DNA from 2 places in the Streptomyces sp. WG5 genome. Region 2 is predicted to be linked to the other one. Evidence: riboswitches for the same ligand, from Rfam matches in the RefSeq annotation. Region 2 holds a riboswitch; the other holds the start of a gene.
What was found. A riboswitch is a leader RNA that binds a small molecule or an ion and turns the genes downstream of it on or off. The one in region 2 is predicted to bind glycine.
Positions count from the first base shown of each region.

Region 1: another riboswitch for glycine. It lies ahead of gcvP (aminomethyl-transferring glycine dehydrogenase); the one in region 2 lies ahead of gcvT (glycine cleavage system aminomethyltransferase GcvT).

Region 1 is NZ_JBNGGC010000019.1:153,448-156,844, forward strand. Features, by position in the region: gene gcvP (aminomethyl-transferring glycine dehydrogenase) at 1-1,433, opposite strand, end outside; glycine riboswitch at 1,608-1,703, opposite strand; gene ACP4IX_RS21775 (PRC-barrel domain-containing protein) at 1,841-2,218, shown strand; gene ACP4IX_RS21780 (DNA polymerase IV) at 2,435-3,397, opposite strand, start outside.
Region 2 is NZ_JBNGGC010000024.1:43,052-46,448, reverse strand. Features, by position in the region: gene ACP4IX_RS24235 (enhanced serine sensitivity protein SseB) at 1-201, opposite strand, end outside; gene ACP4IX_RS24230 (AAA family ATPase) at 280-948, opposite strand; glycine riboswitch at 1,129-1,223, shown strand; glycine riboswitch at 1,224-1,339, shown strand; gene gcvT (glycine cleavage system aminomethyltransferase GcvT) at 1,379-2,515, shown strand; gene gcvH (glycine cleavage system protein GcvH) at 2,665-3,042, shown strand; gene glyA (serine hydroxymethyltransferase) at 3,058-3,397, shown strand, end outside.

The DNA of each region.
Region 1 (3,397 bases), on a different contig from region 2:
GGGTGGGACAGGAAGTCGTCGGTGCGCAGCCGGGCCTCGGGCAGCGTCTCCTCGGCCGCCGCGTCCAGCGCCTCGATGTCGCCATCGACGCCGAAGGCGTTCCACACGCCGCCGGCCTGGGCGCGCGTGGTGGTCTCGTCGCAGGCGAACGACACGTGGTCGGCGTCGACGAGGCGCAGGTTGATGCCGTTCTCGCGGGCGGCGTGGACGACCTCGGCGGCCCGGCCGGGCACCCGCGTGGTGACCGTGTCGAAGTAGGCGCCGTGCACGATCTCGACGCCGCCGGCCGCGAGCCCGGCGGCGATGACCGTGGCGTACCGGTGGGTGCGGCGCGCGATGGCCCGCAGCCCCTCCGGCCCGTGGTACACGGCGTACATGCCGGCCATGACGGCGAGCAGCACCTGCGCGGTGCAGATGTTGCTGGTGGCCTTCTCACGGCGGATGTGCTGCTCGCGGGTCTGCAGGGCGAGGCGGTACGCCTTGTTGCCGTCGGCGTCCACGGAGACGCCGACGAGACGGCCGGGCAGGCTGCGCGCGAACTTCTCGTGCACGGCCATGTAGCCGGCGTGCGGTCCGCCGAAGCCCATCGGCACGCCGAAGCGCTGCGTCGTGCCGATGGCGATGTCCGCACCCAGCTCGCCGGGCGAGGTGAGCAGGGTGAGGGCGAGCAGGTCGGCGGCGACGGTGACGAGCGCGCCGAGCTCGTGCGCCCGGTCGATCACCGGCTTGATGTCGCGCACGGCACCGGAGGCACCCGGGTACTGGATCAGGACGCCGTTGATCTCCCGCTCCGCGACCTCGGCCGGGATGCCCTCGCCGAGGTCGGCGACGACGACCTCGACGCCGGTCGGCTCGGCGCGGGTCCGTATCACGGCGATGGTCTGCGGAAGGGCGTCCGCGTCGACCAGGAAGAGGCCCTTCTTGTTCTTGCCCATGCGCCGGGAGAGCGCCATGGCCTCGGCGGCGGCGGTGCCCTCGTCGAGCAGCGAGGCACCGGAGGTCGGCAGGCCGGTGAGCTCGGCCACCATGGTCTGGAAGTTCAGCAGGGCCTCGAGCCGTCCCTGGGAGATCTCCGGCTGGTAAGGCGTGTACGCGGTGTACCAGGCCGGGTTCTCCATGACGTTGCGCAGGATGACCGGCGGGGTGAAGGTGCCGTGGTAACCGAGGCCGATCATGGAGTCGAGGACCTGGTTGCGGTCGGCCAGGGAGCGCAGCTCGGCCAGCACCTCGGCCTCGGAGCGCGCTCCGGGCAGGTCCAGCGCGTCGGCGTTCTTGATCACATCCGGCACTGCTGCGGCCGTCAGCTCGTCGAGCGAACCGTAGCCGACCTGCGCGAGCATCTTGGCCCGGGCCTCATGGTCGGGGCCGATGTGGCGCTGCTCGAACGGCGCTGCCTGTTCGAGCTCGGAGAGCGGAGTGCGAGGGGCGGTCATTGCGGAGGCCTCCTGGTCTGACGACCTTCGAGGGGCACCACGGCGCGGGTACCCGGACGGCCTCCCCCTCTGTCATCTCGACCTGAGAGCTTCACCGGGGGCCCGAGGGCTCTCCCGGCTTTCACCGTCGGTGAGGGCGGAAGCCGTTGACTCCGCCCTGCTTTCCAGAGTGACCTCGTCCGTGCGGTACGTGAGCCTGAGAGATTCCGGGGAGGATTTGCTCCTTCGGCGCCTCCGGTGGGGACCGGAGGACTCTCCCGCACGGGGTCAGCAGCCGTTTGCCAGCGTACCAGCGAGGTCACCGCACGGACTTCGAGTGGCCGACCGGCCACATGTGCTCTTTTGTAGTACTTACGGATGATTCGGCGGCTGGTGTACGAGCCCAGTGCGACCCAATGGAGGGCCCCGTGCGTACCGACATCGACCCGCGCAATCTGATCGGCCGCAAGGCGTTCGACTGCAACGGCACCCGGATCGGCACTGTCGACGAGGTCTATCTCGACGACGCCACCGGGGTCCCCGAGTGGGCCGCCATACGCACCGGCCTGTTCAGCAGGGACGCCTTCGTGCCCCTGGAGCCGAGCGAGCTGGTCGAGGGCACCCTGCGCGTGCCCTTCGACCGGGCTCTGATCAAGGAGGCTCCCGACTTCGGCGTCGGCCGCCATCTCTCGCCGGAACAGGAACTCCAGCTCTACCACCACTACGGTCTCGACGTCGCCGCTCCTCCCCCGCTCCCCGACCACGACTTCGGAAGGCTGGCGGGCCAAGGCAAGGAGGAGAGCTGACGGCCCGGCCCCACCGCGGTCTGCCGCCCGCCCGGGCCGGTCCGCAGGACCATGGCGCAGACACGGGCTCCGACCGCCTTGTCCGCAGCCCGCAGGACATCAGGAGCATCGCACCGGCCCGGACGTCGCTCGCCGACGCCCTCCTCCGTCTTCCCTTCCCTCTTCCGGCCGGGTCCCCCGGGCTCCCCTCGCCGGTGCCGCTCAGACGCCGTCACGTCACGTCAGGCCCTGGCCGGCGGCAGGATGCGCGGACCCCGTCGGGCCGGTCTGCGCGTCGGTGCCCGCAGCGAGGTCCGGGCCGTCCTCCGCGCCCGCCGGCCCTGACGCCCCGGGTCTTCGCGGCACGGGCGCGACCAGCGGCAGCGGATCCGCCGGTGTCAGGTCCGGGTCGTCCACCGGGAAGGTCCGTACCCGGCCGGTCCCCGAGTAGGGCGTCTCGAACCGCACGGTGACCCTCCCCAGTCCGCTGCCCTGCACCCACCCGTGCCCGTACTCCGTGTGCCGCACGTCGTGCCCCGCCGGCCACCGGCGCTCGGCGGGGGCCGGCCGGTGCTCCGCGGCGGGCTCCGGATCGGGTTCCTCGGCGGGCTCGTCGGCCCGGTCCCCCGCCGCCTGCGCGAAGAGGTCCTCCTGCGTGTAGTCGGCGAGCCCGCTGACGCCGACCCCGAGCAGCCGCACGCCGCCCGTGGTGTCCACCGAGTCCAGCAGCCGGGCCGCGGCCTCCCGCACCACTCCCGGATCGTCCGTGGGCCCCCGGAAGGTCTCGGAGCGCGTCAGCGTGGAGAAGTCGTACCTGCGCACCTTGAGCACGACGGTCCGCCCGGACAGCCCGGAAGCGCGCAGCCGCCGTACGCACCGGTCGGCCAGCCGCCCGACTTCCACACCGACCCGCAACCGGTCGTGGATGTCCACGTCGTAGGTGTCCTCGACGGACACCGACTTCGTCTCCCGCTCGGCCACCACGGGCCGCTCGTCACGGGCCAGGGCCATGGCGTACAGGGCATGCCCGTGCGCCTTCCCCAGCAGGCGCACGAGCTCGTCCTCCCCCGCCTCGGCGATCTCACCGACCGTGGTGATCCCGGCCCGCCGCAGGTGGTCTCCCGTGGCCGGTCCCACACCGGGCAGCGTCCGCACCGTCATCGGCTCCAGCATCGCCCGCTCGGTCCCCGGCGGGATCAG
Region 2 (3,397 bases):
GATCTCCAGGGAGGGCAGGTCGAGGGGGCCGCTGTGCGGGCCGCCGCCGTTCGGCAGGGGTATCCACAGGAAGCTGCGGCCGAGCACCTCCACGATCCGGCCGCCGGCGCCCGGCACTCCGAGCGAGGCGGACAGCACCTCCTCCAGCTCGTTGCCGGGCCACCCGCCGTGCGGGTGGTGCGCCTGTGCCGGGACGTCCATCTGCCTACCTACCGCCTGCCTGGTACCGCTGCTGTGACGGAAAGGCTAACCCGTTCGGCCCCGCGGCCCTACGGTGCGTCACCCGGTGAAGGCGATACGGCGGAGCGTGTTCGCCGCCGCCCGGTCCAGGAGGACCGCCGAGGTGCAGCCGGCGGGCAGGGTGCCCTCGGTCACCGCGCGCAGCAGGCGGGTGTTGGCCGCGCGGTGCCGCAGGAACGCGTACCGCGACACGCCCCGGCCGCGCTCGCGCTGGCCGGCCAGGGCCTCGTCGGCCTCGACGTCGAGCAGCAGCAGGTGGAGCGTGCCGTCGCGGCGGCGGGCCTCGCGGGCCAGCCAGCCGCGCACCCAGGCCTGGGTGCCGCAGTCGTGCACGACGACGCCCTCGCCGGAGCGCAGGGCCCTGCGCAGTCCGGCGTAGTGGGCGAGGCGGACGAGGGGGCGGTAGAGCCCGTACGGCACGAAGCGCGGCATGCGTCGGTCCCAGCGGTCCCGGGTGTCCTGGGAGTCGATGCGCAGTCCGCGCACGGTGCGCTCCATCAGCGTGGACTTCCCGCTGCCGGGCAGGCCGGTGATCACCACCAGGTCCCGGGGTCCGAAGAGCAGGGCGTGCGGGCTGTGGCCGTCCCGGTCCCGCAGGTCGCGGACGACCGGTGCGGGCAGTTCGGCGCACGCCTGGGGTGCCGGGGCGACGGGCTGCTCTGGCAGCGCGAGACCGGAGGTGGTGGCGTACGCCGTGGTCCTGTTCACCGTGATCGTCCTCCCCTGGGGCGGTTCACGAGTTCCCATCCCCGTCGAGTGTAAAGAGAAGGTAATGCGCAGGTCTCGCGTTTTCGTGCGCTGACTGCCACAAGCCGGTTACAGATATCGGTCTGCCCACGGGTCGGCGGGGCGTGCAATGATGGCGGCGCCAACTGCATACCGGCCGTTTGAATCCGCGCGGGAGAGTCCCCGGCCGTCGCCGGGGCGCCGAAGGAGCAAGTCCCTCCCTTGAATCTCTCAGGCCCCGTTACCGCGCGGGCGAGGCACATCTGAAAAGCGGGCGCCGTTCGACGGCTGCCCCACCCAAGGTGCAAGTCCCGGCCACCGCGCTCCGGTGGCCGTGACGAACCTCTCAGGTTCCGATGACAGATGGGGAGGACCGACCTCGCCACGTCCTGTCCTGGGAGACGAACGACCGATGAGCAGTACCGAACTCCGCCGTACCGCGCTCGATGCCACGCATCGGGCGCTGGGCGCGACGATGACCGACTTCGCCGGCTGGGACATGCCCCTGCGCTACGGCTCCGAGCGGGACGAGCACGTCGCGGTGCGCACCCGGGCCGGACTCTTCGACCTCTCCCACATGGGCGAGATCACGGTCACCGGCCCCCAGGCCGCCGATCTGCTGGACTTCGCGCTGGTCGGCAACATCGGCAGCGTGAAGCCGGGCCGCGCCCGCTACACCATGATCTGCCGCGAGGACGGCGGCATCCTGGACGACCTGATCGTCTACCGGCTGGGCGAGACCGAGGCCGCTCCTTCTCACTACATGGTGGTCGCCAACGCCTCCAACGCCCAGGTGGTGCTGGACGCGCTGACCGAGCGCTCGGCCGGCTTCGACGCCGAGGTGCGCGACGACCGCGACGCCTACGCGCTGCTCGCCGTGCAGGGCCCCGAGTCCCCGGCGATCCTCGCCTCGCTGACCGACGCCGACCTGGACGGCCTGAAGTACTACGCCGGTCTTCCCGGCACCGTGGCCGGCGTCCCGGCGCTCATCGCGCGCACCGGCTACACCGGCGAGGACGGCTTCGAGCTGTTCGTGAAGCCGGAGCACGCCGTCGGGCTGTGGCAGGCGCTGACCCGGGCGGGCGAGGGCGCCGGGCTGGTCCCGTGCGGACTGTCCTGCCGGGACACGCTCCGCCTGGAGGCGGGCATGCCGCTGTACGGGCACGAGCTGTCGACCGCGCTGACGCCCTTCGACGCCGGGCTCGGCCGGGTGGTGAAGTTCGAGAAGGAGGGCGACTTCGTGGGGCGCGCCGCGCTGACCGAGGCCGCCTCCCGGGCCGAGCAGAACCCGCCCCGCGTCCTGGTCGGCCTGGTCGCCGAGGGCCGCCGGGTGCCGCGCGCCGGGTACCAGGTCGTCGCCGGCGGCGGCGAGGTCGTCGGCGAGGTCACCTCCGGGGCGCCGTCCCCGACGCTGGGCAAGCCGATCGCCATGGCGTACGTCGACCCCGCGCACGCGGCACCCGGCACCGCGGGTGTGGGCGTGGACATCCGGGGCAGCCACGAGCCGTACGAGGTCGTCGCGCTGCCGTTCTACAAGCGGCAGAAGTAGACACCCGGGCGGACGGCGGCGTCCTCGTCGCCCCGCGCGTGTCCTCGTCGCCCCGAGCGTGTCCTCGCTGCTCACCAGCGGTTTCAGCAGCCCCCTCACCAGCAGCCCCCCGTCACCAGCACTCCCCCGCGTACAGGAGAATTCAGGCCATGAGCAACCCCCAGCAGCTGCGTTACAGCAAGGAGCACGAGTGGCTGTCGGACGCCGAGGACGGCGCCTCGACGGTCGGCATCACGGAGCACGCGGCCAACGCGCTCGGTGACGTCGTCTTCGTCCAGCTCCCCGAGGTCGGCGACTCGGTGACCGCGGGCGAGACCTGCGGCGAACTGGAGTCCACCAAGTCGGTCTCCGACCTGTACTCCCCCGTGTCCGGTGAGGTCACCGAGGTCAACGAGGACGTCGTCAACGACCCGTCGCTGGTGAACAGCGCGCCCTTCGAGGGCGGCTGGCTGTTCAAGGTGCGGATCACGGACGAGCCGGCCGACCTGCTCTCCGCCGACGAGTACACCGCCTTCACCGCCGGCTGAGGAGTCACGGACCGCATGTCGCTTCTGAACACCCCCCTGCACGAGCTCGACCCCGACGTCGCCGCCGCCGTCGACGCCGAGCTGGACCGCCAGCAGTCCACCCTCGAGATGATCGCCTCCGAGAACTTCGCGCCGGTCGCGGTCATGGAGGCCCAGGGCTCGGTCCTCACCAACAAGTACGCCGAGGGCTACCCCGGCCGCCGCTACTACGGCGGCTGCGAGCACGTCGACGTGGTCGAGCAGATCGCCATCGACCGGGTCAAGGCGCTCTTCGGCGCCGAGCACGCCAACGTGCAGCCGCACTCGGGCGCCCAGGCCAACGCGGCGGCGATGTTCGCGCTGCTCAAGCCCGGCG